Regions from separate parts of the Streptomyces sp. NPDC048290 genome, predicted to be linked through region 1. Evidence: riboswitches for the same ligand, from Rfam matches in the RefSeq annotation. Region 1 holds a riboswitch; each other region holds the start of a gene.
The links. Region 1 has a riboswitch for cyclic di-AMP ahead of AB0D49_RS03070 (NlpC/P60 family protein). Riboswitches for the same ligand answer to the same signal wherever they lie in the genome.
Positions count from the first base shown of each region.

Region 2: linked by a shared signal. The riboswitch ahead of AB0D49_RS24950 (C40 family peptidase) and the one ahead of AB0D49_RS03070 (NlpC/P60 family protein) in region 1 are both predicted to bind cyclic di-AMP.
Region 3: linked by a shared signal. The riboswitch ahead of AB0D49_RS09255 (transglycosylase SLT domain-containing protein) and the one ahead of AB0D49_RS03070 (NlpC/P60 family protein) in region 1 are both predicted to bind cyclic di-AMP.

Region 1 covers NZ_JBEZLM010000002.1:174,884-180,344, forward strand. Annotated here, with positions in the region: gene AB0D49_RS03065 (tellurite resistance/C4-dicarboxylate transporter family protein) at 1-502, opposite strand, end outside; gene AB0D49_RS03070 (NlpC/P60 family protein) at 740-1,951, opposite strand; cyclic di-AMP (ydaO/yuaA leader) riboswitch at 1,959-2,131, opposite strand; gene pcrA (DNA helicase PcrA) at 2,403-4,889, shown strand; gene AB0D49_RS03080 (M23 family metallopeptidase) at 4,959-5,461, opposite strand, start outside.
Region 2 covers NZ_JBEZLM010000014.1:188,730-194,190, reverse strand. Annotated here, with positions in the region: gene AB0D49_RS24960 (ATP-dependent Clp protease proteolytic subunit) at 168-791, shown strand; gene AB0D49_RS24955 (hypothetical protein) at 799-1,107, shown strand; cyclic di-AMP (ydaO/yuaA leader) riboswitch at 1,445-1,651, shown strand; gene AB0D49_RS24950 (C40 family peptidase) at 1,655-2,128, shown strand; gene AB0D49_RS24945 (ATP-binding protein) at 2,329-2,787, opposite strand; gene AB0D49_RS24940 (helix-turn-helix transcriptional regulator) at 3,002-3,868, shown strand; gene AB0D49_RS24935 (DUF397 domain-containing protein) at 3,878-4,102, shown strand; gene AB0D49_RS24930 (8-amino-7-oxononanoate synthase) at 4,604-5,461, opposite strand, start outside.
Region 3 covers NZ_JBEZLM010000004.1:424,231-429,691, forward strand. Annotated here, with positions in the region: gene AB0D49_RS09250 (HAD family hydrolase) at 309-1,151, shown strand; gene AB0D49_RS09255 (transglycosylase SLT domain-containing protein) at 1,346-1,828, opposite strand; cyclic di-AMP (ydaO/yuaA leader) riboswitch at 1,843-2,049, opposite strand; gene AB0D49_RS09260 (CocE/NonD family hydrolase) at 2,319-4,523, opposite strand; gene AB0D49_RS09265 (polyprenyl synthetase family protein) at 4,902-5,461, shown strand, end outside.

The sequences.
Region 1 (5,461 bases):
GCCAGAACAGCACCATGGCGGCGTGTCCGAGCCAGGCCACCCCCTCCGCCTTCGCCAGGGTCCCGCCGAGCACCGCGAGTCCCTGGGTGGCGACGCAGCCCAGGAACACCGCACCGGGCATCCGCTCGTGCCAGTGGGTCACGACGAGCACGAGGAGCACCGGCCAGACCAGCGCCGCCAGAGCCAGCAGGACTTCGGCCGGGAGCTGCCAGTCCTGCGCGGAGAGCCGGGTGCCGAGGACGGTGGTGGCGGCGACGGCGGTGAGCGCGGTGGGCGTACCGGCCTCTTCCAGCCATCTCCCGCGGTCGCCCAGCAGGCGTGAGGTGAAGTCCGCCGCCAGGGCCAGCCAGGTGATCGCGGCCACCACCAGCAGAATCCCGGACAGTACGGCGTATCCGGCCAGATTCAGCCCCGTCGACACGATGCCGGTCGCCATGACGGCGGACCCGGCTGCCGGTGGACGCTGCGCCCACCAGGCGCGGAGGGATGTGGTGCCGGACATGGGGCGATGGTAAGGAGCGCGCCGCCGGGGAACGTGGGGGCGCGCACGGCGACCGAGGGAAAGTCCGGCGATCGGTACATTCCGCGCGAAGGGTTACCTTTCCGTTGACCCGTTGACCCGTTGACCCGTTGACCTCGAAGGGGCGCGTGCCTCTCCGCACGCGCCCCCGGCGCGCGGACGTCCCTAGGGACGGTTCACTACCGCGCGCCCCCACGCCCGTCCCGGATCTCCGGGACGTCAGGCGGGCCGTACCACGCTGTGGATGGACGACTCGCCGTCGTAGAAGATCGACTCCTCGCGGACGTAGGCGCCCGGCTTGGGGGCGTGGATCATCTTGCCGTTGCCGATGTAGAGGCCGACATGGGTGACGTCGTCGTAGAAGAAGACGAGGTCGCCGGGGCGGGCGGCGGAGACGGTGACCGTGGTGCCCGCCTTGACCTGGTCGTAGGTGACGCGCGGGAGGGTGACGCCCGCGGCCTTCCAGGCGGCCTGGGTGAGGCCGGAGCAGTCGTAGGAGCCGGGTCCGGTGGCGCCCCATACGTACGGCTTGCCGATCTGGGCGCGGGCGAACGCGATGGCCTTCTCGGCCTTGGTGGAGTAGGCCGGGTCCGTGGCCGACGGGTCCGAGCCGGTGCCGGTGCCGGTGGAGCCGGAACCGGAGTCCGCCGAGCCCGCCGAGCCCGCGGAGCCGCTCTGCTCCTCGGTCTGCTGCCGGGCGGCCTCCTCCTGGCGCCGCTCCTCCTCGGCTTGCTGCTGCCGGGCCAGTTCCTCGGCCTTGCGCTCGGCCTCTGCCTGCTTGCGCCGTTCGATCTCGGCGAGCCGGGCCTTCTCCTGCGCGGTCAGATCGGAGAGCAGTTCCCGCGCGTTCGCCAGCTTGCGCTGGACGGTCGCCTTGGCCGTCCTGAGGTCGTCCTGGGTGTCGGTGAGGGTCTCCAGGCTCTTCCCAGCCTCCCGGCGCTTGTCCATGGTGTCGGACTGCTGGGCGAAGTAGTCGTCGACCGCGGTCTTCTGGCGCTCGGTGAGCCGCCCCATCAGCTGGGTCTGGTCGAAGTAGTCCTGTGGCGAGTCGGCCAGCAGCAGGCTCGCGGTGCTGGGGGCGGCGGCCCCGGTGCGGTACTGGGCGGCGGCGTAGGAACCCAGTTCCTCCCGCGCGTCGTTCAGTTTCTGGGCGCGCCGGGCGACGTCGTCCATCAGGGTGTCGACCTGCTTGCGCTGCTTGGTGGTCTTCTCTTTCGCCGCGTTGTATTTCTCCGTCGCCGACTCGGCCTGGCGGTAGAGGTCGTCGACCTTCTTCTCGACCTCCTCCAGGCTCGGCTTGTCGTCCGCGGGAGCGGCGTCGGCCGTCTGGGAGAGCAGGGCGACGGAGGTGAGGGCCGCGGTGGCGAGGGCGGGTGTGCGTATTCCGGCCACGCGCGGGCCCGAGGGGCGGTACTTGCGGTGCGACGCCAAAGGAGGCGACTCCTTCCATGGGCCGCCTACCGGGTTAGCTGTCGGGTTCGGGCGGGTGCTTCGGAAGGGTTGCCCTACGGTCCGCTCCTGCAAGGAAGTCGGGACCGATTCACCCCAGATGTCGGTGGGTCCCCGGCTCCGGCCGCCGCGAGGGCTCGCCGGACTCGGCGGAGGCCGGACGGCCCGGCGAGGTTCGCCGGTGGGGGTCGTTCGGCCTGTCGGGAACGGTAGCCAACTGCTGTGGCGCCTGTGAAGGTTGGTGGGCGATATGCCCGATACATTTTCGTGACCTTTCCGTCCGGCGGTCGTTACGGTGTCCGCCGCACCCCCTCCCACCCCGCCCTGCTCAAGATCCGCCACCCTGTGTGACCACCGGAAAGGGCGGGGCGGGCGCGGGATCTGTCCGGGACGGCCACGGGTTGTCAGTGGGGCGGCCTAGACTCGGAGAGCGATGAGCAGCCTCTTTGACGACAGCTTCCTGGCGGACCTCCGGACCCCTCGCGGGCACGAGGAGGAACCCCCGCCTCCGCCCGAGGACGATCACGTACCGGAGCCGGTTCCGGACGATCTGTTCGGCGGGAAGTTCGACACGCCCCCGAGCCGGGACGCGTTCTACCGGGACGGCGCCCCCCGCCCCGCCCTCGACCCGGCCGCGCTGCTGGACGGGCTCAACGAGAACCAGCGCGCGGCGGTCGTCCACGCGGACACCCCGCTGCTCATCGTGGCCGGCGCGGGCTCCGGCAAGACCCGGGTGCTCACCCACCGCATCGCCTATCTGCTCGCCGAGCGCGGTGTCCACCCCGGCCAGATCCTCGCGATCACCTTCACCAACAAGGCCGCCGGTGAGATGAAGGAGCGCGTGGAGCAGCTCGTCGGCCCCCGCGCGCACGCGATGTGGGTGATGACGTTCCACAGCGCCTGTGTCCGCATCCTGCGCCGCGAGTCCAAGAAGCTCGGCTTCACCTCGTCGTTCTCCATCTACGACGCCGCCGACTCCAAGCGCCTGATGGCCCTGGTCTGCCGCGACCTGGACCTCGACCCCAAGCGCTACCCGCCCAAGTCCTTCAGCGCCAAGATCAGCAACCTCAAGAACGAACTGATCGACGAGGAGGACTTCGCCGCCCAGGCGACCGACGGCTTCGAGAAGACCCTCGCCCAGGCCTACGCGCTCTACCAGTCCCGGCTGCGCGAGGCCAACGCGCTCGACTTCGACGACCTCATCATGACGACGGTCAACCTGCTGCGCGCGTTCCCCGATGTCGCCGAGCACTACCGCCGCCGCTTCCGGCATGTCCTGGTGGACGAGTACCAGGACACCAACCACGCCCAGTACGCCCTGGTCCGCGCACTCGTCGGCACGGGCGCGCACGACGAGGACGTACCGCCCCGCGAGGACGACCTCCGGCCCGCCGAGCTGTGCGTGGTGGGCGACGCCGACCAGTCGATCTACGCCTTCCGGGGCGCCACCATCCGCAACATCCTCCAGTTCGAGGAGGACTACCCGGACGCGACGACGATCCTGCTGGAGCAGAACTACCGCTCCACCCAGACGATCCTGTCCGCCGCCAACGCGGTCATCGAGCGCAATGAGTCCCGCCGCCCCAAGAACCTGTGGACCAACGCGGGCGCGGGCGCGCGCATCACCGGCTATGTCGCCGACACCGAGCACGACGAGGCACAGTTCGTCGCCGACGAGATAGACCGTCTCACGGACGCCGGTGACGCCAAGGCCGGTGATGTGGCCGTCTTCTACCGGACCAACGCCCAGTCCCGGGTCTTCGAAGAGGTCTTCATCCGCGTCGGCCTGCCCTACAAGGTCGTCGGCGGCGTCCGCTTCTACGAGCGCAAGGAGGTCCGGGACGTCCTGGCCTACCTGCGGGTCCTCGCCAACCCGGAGGACTCGGTGCCGCTGCGCCGCATCCTCAACGTCCCCAAGCGCGGAATCGGCGACCGCGCGGAGGCGATGATCGACGCCCTCTCCCAGCGCGAGAAGATCAGCTTCCCGCAGGCCCTGAAGCGGGTCGACGAGGCGTACGGCATGGCCGCGCGGTCCACCAACGCCGTCAAGCGCTTCAACACGCTCATGGAGGACCTCCGTACGATCGTGGAGTCCGGCGCCGGGCCGGCCACCATCCTGGAGGCGGTGCTCGAACGCACGGGCTATCTGGCCGAGTTGCAGGCGTCCACCGACCCGCAGGACGAGACCCGGATCGAGAACCTCCAGGAGCTGGCCGCCGTCGCCCTGGAGTTCGAACAGGAGCGCGCCGAGGGTGAGGCGGGCACCTTGGCGGACTTCCTGGAACAGGTCGCCCTGGTGGCCGACTCCGACCAGATCCCGGACGAGGAGGACGGCGACGGGGTCATCACCCTGATGACCCTGCACACCGCCAAGGGCCTGGAGTTCCCGGTGGTCTTCCTGACCGGCATGGAGGACGGCGTGTTCCCGCACATGCGCGCCCTCGGCCAGGCCAAGGAGCTGGAGGAGGAACGGCGCCTCGCCTATGTCGGCATCACCCGCGCGCGGGAGCGGCTCTATTTGACCCGCTCCGCGATGCGCAGCGCCTGGGGACAGCCGTCGTACAACCCGCCGTCCCGGTTCCTGGAGGAGATCCCGCCGACACACGTCGACTGGAAACGTACGGGGGCCACGGCGGCTCCGGCCGGTCCGCTCTCCGGGGTCGCCGCGTCGCTGTCCTCGTCCGCGTCCCGCTCCCGTTCGACCGCTTCCGGCGCGTCGGGTTTCGCCACCCGCAGAGGGACGTCGGAGAAGCCGGTGGTCGCGCTGGCCGTCGGCGACCGGGTGACCCATGACCAGTTCGGGCTGGGCACGGTGGTGGGGGTCAAGGGCACCGGGGGGAACGCGGAGGCGACGATCGACTTCGGGGACGCCAAGCCGAAGCGGCTGCTGCTGCGGTACGCGCCGGTGGAGAAGCTGTAGCAGGGCGGCGGCGCCCGGCCGAGTAGCCGTCGGCCGGGCTCACTCACCGACGCCGGGAGAGAGCTCGGCTCAGGTCGGGTCGAGGCCGTGACTGCGGAACCAGGCCAGCGGGTCGATCGCCCCGCCCCCGCCCGGCCGGACCTCGAAGTGCAGATGCGGGCCGGTCGAGTTCCCGGAGTCGCCGGAGTACGCGATGGTGTCGCCGGCCTTGACCGTCGTGCCGGCGGCGACCGCGTAGGTCGACAGATGGCAGTACCAGGTCTCGGTGCCGTCCATCGCCGTGAGGATCACCATCGTGCCGTACGCGGAGTTGAACTGGGTGCGTACGGTGCCGTCGGTGGCCGCGAGGACCGGCGTGCCGTAGGAGACCGGGAAGTCGATGCCGCTGTGCACGGACATCCAGTTGATGCCCGACTGGCCGAAATAGGCGCTCAGCCCGTGCTGCGCGACCGGGAGGGAGAACTTGGGGCGCAGCCGCTCCTTGCGGGCCGCCTCCTCCGCCGCGCGCTTGCGCTCGGCCTCCTGCTCGGCCTTGAGGTCGATGCGCTCCTGGGTGCGGCTGGCCCGGTCGG
Region 2 (5,461 bases), on a different contig from region 1:
GGGCCGGGACGAGGGCCGGGACGAGGGCCGGGACGAGGGCCGGGACAAAGGAACGTACGTCCTGTACATTTTTTACAGAGACGGCGGCGCGCCGAGCACGCACGCCGTCCCCCAGGGCCGCCCTACCCCACCCGTCGACCACCGCATCTCCCGAGGAGGCGTTCGTCATGGACCGCCCGTCCGCCCGACATGTCCTGCCCGAGTTCACCGAGCGCACCGGCTACGGGCACCGGACCCTCGATCCCTACGGGAAGCTGCTGGAGGAGCGGATCGTCTTCCTGGGCACGCCCGTGGACGACATCGCGGCCAATGACGTGATGGCCCAGTTCATGCATCTGGAGTACCAGGACCCGGACCGGGACATCTCGCTCTACATCAACTCCCCCGGCGGCTCGTTCAGCGCGATGTCCGCGATCTACGACACGATCCACTTCGTGCGCTGCGACGTGGAGACGATCTGTCTGGGGCAGGCCGGCGCGATGGCGGCGGTGCTGCTGGCGGCCGGGACGCCCGGGAAGCGGCTGACCCTGCCGGGCGCGCGGATCGTGGTCCACCAGCCGTCGCTGCCCGAGCCGATCGAGGGCCAGACCAGCGATCTGGCGATCCAGGCGGCGGAGCTGTCCCGGGTCCGCGACCGCCTGGAGGAGATGCTCGTACGCCACACCGGGCGCGCCCGTCACCTGGTGAGCGCCGACATCGAGCGGGACAAGGTGCTCACCGCGCCGCAGGCGCTGGAGTACGGCCTGGTCGACCGGGTCGTCGGCAGCCGCAAGGCGACGGGCGGGAGGTGAGCCGGGGATGCTGCCGCCCGAGATCCCGCCGCTGCCCGCGCTGACCCGCGCGGAGGGCGAGCTGATCGACCGTTATCTGGAGGCGGCCGATCTGCTGGGCCGGATCAATCCGGCCCGGCACGGCGACACCTATGGGGCGCTGCGGGCCGCGCAGGCGCTGGTCGCCAAGGCGGTGCTGCTGCGGGACGCGCTCGCGCTGATGCACCACCGGGGCGAGTCGGAACTGTCGGCGGCGACCCTCGCGCGGGCGCTGCGCGTGCTGGACGGCGAGCGCCGTACCGCGCGGGTCTGTCTGCCCCCGCGCTCCGACGGCTGAGGCGCCGGGCGTCCGGGGCGGCACACCGGACGCCTACTCGGAATGCCTGACTCCGGTGTCAAACGGACCAAATGGATTACGTCCGTTCGGCGTATCGGATGGTCATTTTGCCGACCCGGCACGCTTGCCCAACGCGCCCCCAGGACGGTGTTTGGAACGGCTCCGCCGCTGGTCCGGGGCGTGGGCGCCGACTGACACGCGTCGCCTTCCCTGGATGTCCACCCGAACGGGTGAGTGGTGAGTAACGCCACAAATACTCGGTTCCGTTGGGATTTTCGGACACGCGTAGGTGAAGATCCCTGACTGACGACAAGACCCCGCCACCGCGGCGGGGCGGTCCGGGCGGACGCCGAATCCTGCCGCCGCCCGGATGCCCGGTCGACAGGAGTGGATCGGCAGGAGTGGAGGACCCAGGTACGACGGGTCGCCGGAGCGCAGTTCGGCTTCGAGCGGTCCTTGGGGTGAAGCCGCCTTCGGGCGGCCGGGCAACTTCGCCAGCCCGAATCCGACAGGTCATCCTTCACAGGCGGCTGACGAAGGGTTGCGCATGACCGCGCTCAATCGTGTCCCGTCCCTGATGGCCCGTGCCGGTACGGCATCGGCACTGACGCTCGCCGCGGTGGGCGGCAGCGTGGTGGTCCCGGGCCTCGCCCCGGAGGCTTCGGCCGCCACACACGCGACCAAGGCACTCCAGGTGGCCGCCTCCAAGAAGGGAGCGCCCTACAAGTGGGGGGCGACCGGACCCAGTCGGTTCGACTGCTCGGGGCTTACGCTCTACGCCTTCAAGAAGGCCGGCAAGAAGCTGCCGCGTACGGCCGCCCAGCAGTACAACAAGACGAAGCACATCTCCGCCGGTAGCCGCAAGTCCGGTGACCTGGTGTTCTTCCACTCCGGTTCGAACATCTACCACGTAGGGATCTACGCCGGTAAGGGCAAGATCTGGCACTCGCCGAAGTCCGGTGACGTGGTGCGGCTCCAGAAGATCTGGACCAAGAGTGTCTGGTACGGGCGCGTGAAGTGACCATGAAATGACCGTGTAGCGACGGTGACGGTCCGAGGTGGCCCCTGCGGGGCGGTGACGGCGTGTCTGACGCCCTGTCACCGCCGGGGCCGCCTCCGGCCGGTCGGGGCCACCGCGGGGCCGTCTGCGGCCGTTGTGGCGGCTCGCTCCGCGGAAACGTTTCCTGCGGGGGGCGGGAAACTGGATGCGGAGGGTACGCGTCATGGCTCCTGCTGCCCCGCCGTGGTCACCGGGCGGGCCGGGGCCGACCAGGGAAGCTCGATCGAGACCGTCTTGCCGCCTTCGGGTGTGGCCCGGACTCTCAGCTTCCCGCCGCACTCGGCGGCCAGCCAGCGGATGATGACCAGCCCGCGCCCGTTGTCCTGCTGCACCGCGGCCGGAAGCCGCTTGGGGAACCGCGGATGACTGTCCGTCACCCCGATCCGCAACTGCTCGTCACGCGCCAGTTCCAGGTCCACCGTGAAGGTGGGCGACTGTCCGAACGTGTGCTGTACGGCGTTGGTGGCCAGTTCCGAGACGATGAGCCGGACGCTGTCCGCGAGGTCCGTGTCCGCCGGCAGACCCCATTCGACGAGGGTGTCGACCGCGTAGCCGCGGGCCGCGGAGACCGAGGCGGCATCGCTCGGCAGAGTGACGGACGCTTCCAGATGATCTGCCATGGCGAGGTCGTCCCTTTCCCACGGGACCGCGGTCCGACACGGAGGCGGAAGGTTCGAGTACGGTCCCGGACTGGTGCTACATCGCCCAGCCTGCCACTAGTGCGCCGGTCCAGGTGGCGATCCACCAAGATATGCATATATCTGTCGCTCAATGCGGTGAACTCTGCGACGGCAGAGCGTATTTGGGCGGCCCGGAAGGAGTAAGGAGTAGCCCATGCAGCACGGTCCCGTGGTGCGCCGCCGGAAGCTGGGCGCGGAATTGCGCGCGCTGCGCACCCGTGCGGGGCTCACCAGTGGTGAGGCGGCCGGTCTGGTCGGCTGGCACCAGTCGAAGGTCAGCCGGATCGAGACCGGTGCGAGCGGGGTGAAACCGGCCGATGTCCGGTTACTGCTGGACGCGTACGGCGTCGAGGACCCCGATCTGCGGGAGCTGCTGCTGGTGCTGGCCGGCTCGGAGGAGGGCGGACGGCACCACTGGTGGCACGCCTACCGCGGGGTGCTGCCGCCGACGTACCGGGACTTCATCAGCCTGGAGTCGCAGGCCACCGCCATGCGCACGCTGGAGACCTCGGTGATTCCGGGGCTGCTCCAGACCCGGGAGTACGCCCGCGCGGTGACCCGGGCGGCCGTCGAGGGACTGGAGGACGAGCGGCTGGACACGCTGGTGGAGGTGCGGCTGGCCCGGCAGGACGTGCTGCGGGCGCATCCGCCGCTGGAGCTGAGCGCGGTGCTGGACGAGGCGGTGCTGCGGCGGGAGGTGGGCGGACCCGCGGTGATGGCCCGTCAGCTGTCACGACTGGCGGAGGCGGCGCGGCTGCCGCAAGTACGGCTCCAGGTGCTGCCGTTCTCCGCCGGTGCGCATATCGGGGTGACGGGTCCTTTCGTTATCTTCTCGTTTTCGCGCACTTCCGATCTGGATGTGGTTGTTCTGGACCACATGACGAGTAGCCTCCATCTGGAACGGAAAGAAGACCTAGTGGCCTACAGCGAGTCGTTCCGTACCCTTCAGCACCACGCGCTTTCACCCGCGGACTCGCTGGATTTCATCGCCGGGATAAGTGACGGCTCATATGGCGCATAGGGAGGCACCATGACCGCACTGCCTCGACACGTCCCCTCCACCGACCGACTGCACGGAGTGCGGTGGCTGCGCAGCAGCTACAGCACCGGCGCGAACAACTGCGTCGAGACGGCCCGACCGCCCCGCGGCCCCTGGGCCGGACTGCTCGCCGTGCGCGACTCCAAGGACCCGTCCGGGCCCGCGCTGCTCTTCTCCACGGAGAGCTGGGCGGGATTCACGGCGGCGCTCCGCTGATCCGGAGATCTCCGCCGAAGATCTCCGCCGGTCACTGATCACGTCCGGTCCGGAGTATCACATCCGATGCGGAGGTCACGTCCATTTCGCAGATCACGTCCATTTCGCAGATGTCGTCCGATGCATGGATCACTTCTGAGGCATGGGCCACTGCCCGTATCACCGACCGTTGCCCGAATCACCGACCGTTGCCCGAATCACCGATCAATGCCCGACTCACCGGCCGTTGCCCGACTCACCAATGAATGCCCGATTCACGGATCACTGTCGATTCACGGGTCGTGACCGATGCGTGCGTCAGCATCGATTCGTGTATCAGCACCGATTCTCGGGATCATCCTTGGTTCTCGGATCATCGTTGATTCTCGGATCATCGTGATTCGCGTGGGCACTACTGATGGGCGTGGCACCGCTGACTACTGATGTACAGCGCGTCCCGAACGATCCGTTTCAATCCGGTCCGGTTCTCGCACGGGTGGTGCACGGCCGTGGTTCGCCGACTCATGGTCGCGTCTCGCCGATGATCCGGACGGCGTGTTCCAGCTGTTCCCCGGAGAGGTCCGCGCGGGCCGTCAGCCGCAGCCGCGAGATCCCGTCGGGCACGGACGGCGGGCGGAAGCAGCCCACGGCCAGCCCGGCCCCGCGGCAGTCCGCGGCCCACCGCACGGCCCCCTCCGGGGACGGTGCCCGCACCGAGACCACCGCCGCGTCCGGACGGACGGCCGTGAGGCCCCGCTCCGTCAGCCGGGCGTGGAGTTCCGCCGCCACGGCCCGCGCGCGGGCGGCCCGTCCGGGTTCCCCGACCAGCAGCCGCAGCGCCGCGAGCGCGCCGCCCGCCGCGGCCGGGGCGAGTCCGGTGTCGAAGATGAAGGTGCGGGCCGCGTTGACCAGATGGTCGATCACGGCGGCCGGTCCGAGGACCACTCCGCCCTGGCTGCCCAGCGACTTGGACAGGGTGGCCGTCACCACCACGTCCGGTGCGCCGGCGAGCCCCGCCGCGGCTGCCGCGCCCCGGCCGCCCTCGCCCAGCACCCCCAGCCCATGGGCGTCGTCCACCACGAGCCCCGCCCCGCGCTCCCGGCACGCCGCGGCCAGCTCCTTGAGGGGCGCCGCGTCGCCGTCGACCGAGAACACCGTGTCGGAGACGACGACGGCCGGTCCGTCATGGGTGCGCAGTGCCTTGCGGACCGCCTCGGGGTCGGTGTGCGGGACGACCTGGGTGGTGCCGCGCGCCAGCCGGCAGCCGTCGATGAGGGAGGCGTGGTTCCCGGCGTCGGAGACGATCAGCGTGCCGTGCGGGGCCAGCGTGGTCACGGCGGCGAGATTGGCCGCGTATCCGGAGGACAGCACGAGCGCGGC
Region 3 (5,461 bases), on a different contig from region 1:
CCGCCCGCCGCCCTCCCGGCGACCGCCCGCCGCCCTCCCGGCGACCGCCCACGGTCCTCCCGGAAGGTCTCCCTCCGGCCGTCCGCTCCCATCCCCCCGGCGGCCCGTCGGGAGGCGCGCCGGGCGACCCACCTCTGAGTGAAAAGCGGACCCGTTTTCAGCACGCGCGAGCAGCCGCGCAGATCCCCGCCGAAGTGAAAGGCCGCATGGTACAGGGGAGTTGATGGGGGCGGGAGGGACGTGAGGGAACCCGTCCGACGTCCGGTTAGGGCCGGGTCGGGGCCGCGCGATGTCCGTATTCTCTGATCATGGCCGCACCCACCGCATATGCCGCACGCACCGTGCGCAGCACGTTCGCCCTTGTCGCCACCGACCTCGACGGCACGCTGCTGCGCGGCGACGACACCTTCTCCGACCGCTCGCTGGCCGCACTGGCGCGGACCGCCGAGGCCGGTGCCCGGCATCTCGTGGTGACCGGTCGCCCGGCCCCCCGGGTGCGCCCGCTCCTGGAGCAACTCGGCAGCACCGGCCTCGCGGTGTGCGGCCAGGGCGCGCAGCTCTACGACGCGGGCGCGGACCGGCTGCTGTGGTCGGTCACCCTGGACCGGGAACTGGCGGAGACCGCGCTCGGCAAGATCGAGGCCGAGGTCGGAGAGGTGTACGCGGCGGTCGACCAGGACGGGGTCGACGGGCTCACGCTGATCGAGCCGGGCTATCTGATGCCGCACCCCACGCTGCCCGCGGTGCGGGTCGGACGCCGGGCCGAGCTGTGGACCGAGCCGATCAGCAAGGTGCTGCTGCGCCATCCCGAGCTGACCGACGACGAGTTGGCGTCGGTGGCCCGCGCGGTGGTCGGCTCGCTGGCGACGGTCACCATGTCGGGGCCGGGGACGGTCGAACTCCAGCCGTGCGGGGTGACCAAGGCGACCGGGCTCGCGCTCGCGGCCCGGCGGCTCGGTGTGCGCGCCGAGCACACCATCGCGTTCGGGGACATGCCCAACGACATCCCGATGTTCGACTGGGCCGGACACGGGGTGGCGATGGCCAACGCCCATCCCGAACTCAAGGCGGTGGCCGACGAGATCACCACGTCGAACGAGGACGACGGCATCGCCGTCGTCCTCGAACGACTCTTTCCTCAGGTCCGATAAGCAGGCCCCATAGGCAGGTCCCATGAGTCGGCCCCATAGGCAGGCCCGATAAACGGGTCCTATGAGCGGGTCCTATAGGCAGGCCCTATGCGAGTCCCGCCCTCCGGCAGTCGCCGCCCCCACGGCGCTCCGGCACCGGACCGCACGGCGCTCCCTGGGCGGGCCCCAACCCGCGCGGTGAGCCGTGCGACGGATCAGTACGCGCCGAACACGTTGTCGATCGAGCCGTACCGGTCGGCCGCGTAGTTGCACGCGGCGACGATGTTCGCGATCGGGTCGTACGGGTCGTAGATCGTCCCGGAGACGTGGTACGCGGCGAAGGTCGGGTCGATCACCTGGAGCAGGCCCTTGGACGGGGTGCCCGCGGCGGCGTTGGAGTCCCAGTTGTTGACGGCGGCCGGGTTGCCGGACGACTCGCGCATCACATTGCGGTGGATGGAGTCGTAGCTGCCGGGGATGCCGTTCTGCGACATGATGTCGAGCGCCTGGCGAATCCAGCCGTCGAGGTTGTTCGGGTAGGCGGAGGTGGCCGCCGAGACCGCGGTCGGGGTGGCGGCGGTGGCGCTGGTGGCGCCGATGAGCGGCAGGGCGAGCACGGCGGCGCCGGTACCGGCGACGGCGAGCTTGCGGGTGATGCGGCGGACGCGCGGGGAGCGGTGCGCGGACATGACAGACATGACGGACATAGGGAACGGTTCCTCTCCTACGCCTACGAGGTGAGCTGTCGGGTTCGGGCGGGGAGGTGCCCGGCCGGCCTTGCGGCACGGCTTCACCCCGAGCCGTTCCGGACGATCGCAGTCGCGTAGCGGTACAAGCGGTACTACGCGGTTCTGCGGTGTCCGGCCCGGCGACTTACCTGGGTCCCCCGCTCCTGCCGTGGATCTAGTGAGTTGGTGCGGGCGGTGGCAGGACTCGGCGTCCGCCCGACTGGCCGGGAACGTATGCGAGAGCGGATGTCCGAAACAAGTGGCGGAATCACAGATCACCGCTTCTGATCTTCCTTCGCCCCTTTGCCGCACATGATCCTTTGCAGCTGAAAAGGGTCAACTCGTGAAACGGGGAAGGGGAATCGGTGTGCGGCTGCGGAGGAGTTGTGGGCGGCGGCGAGTGAGCCACATCACGCCCGTTCGCAAGAGTGGCAAATCGGGCAATGCACCCAAGTGCCTATTAACTAGCGGTGCGTGGAGTCCGATGCTCCCAGGTGCGATGGAAGACGACCTCGCGACCGAGGGTGCAAATCACCTCATTAACGGTCAAAAACTCCGTCGCCGTGCAGCTCATCTCCGACCGGACCCGGACCCTGGTGTCCCAGGCCGCGTCCGGCCGGTGCAGCCGGATCGTCCGGTCCGACCGGCTCCGCGCCGAGAGCGCGTCACCGTCCCGGACCGTGTACGACTCCAGGGCCTCCTCGGTGACCTCCAGACCGTCCGGATGCACCCAGGTGCCCCGGGGGCCGGGCGCGATCTCCAGCCGCCACTCGCCCCTGGCCACGTCCCGCACCACCAGCCGCCCGGGACGCGGCGCGTCCAGCGTGACGGCGGAGACGACACCGAGCGGCTCGGCCTGCTCGGGCGTGTCGTCGGGGGCGCCCACATGTACGTCGTCCGGTGCCTGGGCCGGTGTGTCGCCGGGGGCCTGTACATGTGCGTCGCCTGGTGCCTGGGCCGGTGTGTCGCCGGGGGCGTCCCCATGTGCCTCGCCCGGCGGCTCCACCGGCGCGTCGCCCGGCGCCTCCACATGTGCCCCGCCCGGCGCCTCCCCAGGCACCCCCACCGCCGCCCCCACCGGCGCCTCCGCAGACGTCGTCCCCGCCGGAGCCCGCCGTACCGGCAGCTCCAGGGAGCTGCCCGCCGGGTCCAGGAAGAACCCGGCCTCGGAGCCGGGCTGCGGCCACACCCAGGGCCAGTACGCGGAGGACACCGCCAGCCGCACCCGGTGGCCCGGTGCGAAGACATGCCCCAGGGTGCCCAGCGCGAAGGAGACCTCTTCGGTCGCGCCCGGCGGCCACCCCACCGCCCGCTCCCGCCCCGTCCGCGCGGAGAGGTTCAGCACGCCCCGGGTCACCAGCGTCGAGGAGCCGTCCGGGGCGATGTCGCACAGCCGGGCGATCACCTGCCCGCGCGGCACCTCGCAGCGCAGCCGCAGCCGCACCAGGGGCCGCCCCAGCACCGCCGTCCCCGCGCCGAGCGGGAAGTCGAAGCAGACCGACCGCCCGTCCTCCGCCCGCTGGTCCGGCGGCAGGTCGGCGTCCTCCCCGCGCGGCAGGAAGGCGCCCGCGTCCACCCCCGTGTGCATCGGGGAGCGGACGAGGACGGGGGCGCCCTGGAGGGCGTACACGACCGGCGTGACGTACGGGGAGGGCCAGCCGGGCTCGCCGGTCCAGCGGCCGGGCAGGCTGCCATAGGAGGGCGCCGGGGCGTGCGCGGTGGTCAGACGGACGCGCAGCGGCGGATCGGTGTCCACGCCCGTGTCCCGGCCCTTGAGCCAGCGGTCCCACCAGCGCAGGGTCTCCTGGAGGAAGCCGATCGCCGGTCCCGGCGGACGGCCCCGGTCCGGGTAGGTGTGCGGCCAGGGGCCGAGCAGCCCGCGCACCCGCCCGGCCGGGAGATGCTCCACCAGCCGCAGCACGGTGTCGCGGTACGGGTCGTGGAGCCCGCCGACGGTGAGCACCGCCGCCCGGATCGCGCCATAGTCCTCACGGACGGCGCCGGAACTCCAGTACATGTCCCGCACCTGGTGGTCCAGCCAGTCGTGCGCGGGCGGTTCCAGGGCGTCCAGCCGGTACCGCCACAGGTCGCGCCAGCCGTCCCCGACATGGCGGGGGTCCGGCGGACGGGCGGCGAGCGCCAGCAGCCGTGCCGACCAGCCGGGCAGATCCGCCGCGAGGACGGAACCTCCCGCGTACTGCCCGTCGTTGTCGTAGTGGTCGTCCGTGGCGCAGACACTGACGACCGCCTTGAGCGGTCCGGGCGCGAGGGCCGCGGTACGCAGTGCGAGGGAGCCTCCCCACGAGATGCCGATCATGCCGACCCCGCCGTCGCACCACGGCCGCGCCGCCAGCCACTCCACCACCTCGGCGGCGTCCGCCGCGTCCGCCGCCGGACCGCCTCCGGGCACGCCCCCGCTGTTGCCGTGCCCGCGCGCGTCGACCCGGACGCTCGCATAGCCGTGGCCCGCGTACCAGGGGTGGCGCTGGGCGTCACGCGACGCGGTCATATCGGTCAGCCGGAACGGAAGGAGTTCGAGCAGCGCCGGTACGGGGGTATCGGTGACCGGGCGCCACACACGGGCGTAGAGCAGCGTCCCGTCGCTCAGCGGGACCCGGACGTCCTGGTGGGTCGTCGCACAGGGGAAGGAGGTACGGATGCGCATCGGACGGACCACCGAGCTAGGACGGACCACGGGACGGGAACCGACCACCGGACGTGAGCTGGTCACCAGACTCCGGCTGACCCCCGGTGGACGGCGTCGCGGGAGGCACCGCCCGCGAACTGGCTGAAAATGATGCGGTCGGCTCTCGGTATCGAGAGGCAATCCGCGACACTTCTTCCTATTGCGCTGCAATTCAATAAATACCCGCTCGTATCAGGTGATCAAAAACATACCGGGCCTGATCCGATACCGCCCGTGCTGTGCGGTGGGCGGCATCCGTGATCGAAACATGACCGGATACGCTGACGTGAGTGATGGCAGCGACCTATCGACATACCGGGTAATCGCCAGTAGACACCAGCAGACAGGAGACCCCTCGTGACCGTCGTCGGGCCGTTCGGGCTGAGCGTGCGGGACCAGGTTCTGGAAGCAGATGTCCAGGCCGGATTGGTGGCTGTCGAGGAAGGGCTGCTAGAGGCCACCAAGAGCGAGGTGCCGTTCATCACGGAGGCCGCGCAGCACCTGGTGCGGGCCGGCGGCAAAAGATTCCGGCCACTGCTGGTGATGCTCTCCGCCCAGTTCGGCGACCCCTATGCCCCCGGGGTCGTGCCCTCCGCCGTCGTCGTCGAGCTGACCCATCTGGCCACCCTCTACCACGACGACGTGATGGACGAGGCCGCCGTCCGGCGCGGAGTGGCCAGCGCCAACACCCGCTGGGGCAACTCGGTCGCCGTCCTCACGGGTGACTTCCTGTTCGCCCGCGCCTCGCACATACTGGCCGACCTCGGGCCGGAGGCCGTACGGGTGCAGGCCGAGGCGTTCGAGCGGCTGGTCACCGGACAGATCCTGGAGACCGCGGGACCCGCCGACGGCCGTGACCCGGTCGACCACTACCTCGATGTGCTCGGCGGCAAGACCGGTTCGCTGGTCGCGGTGTC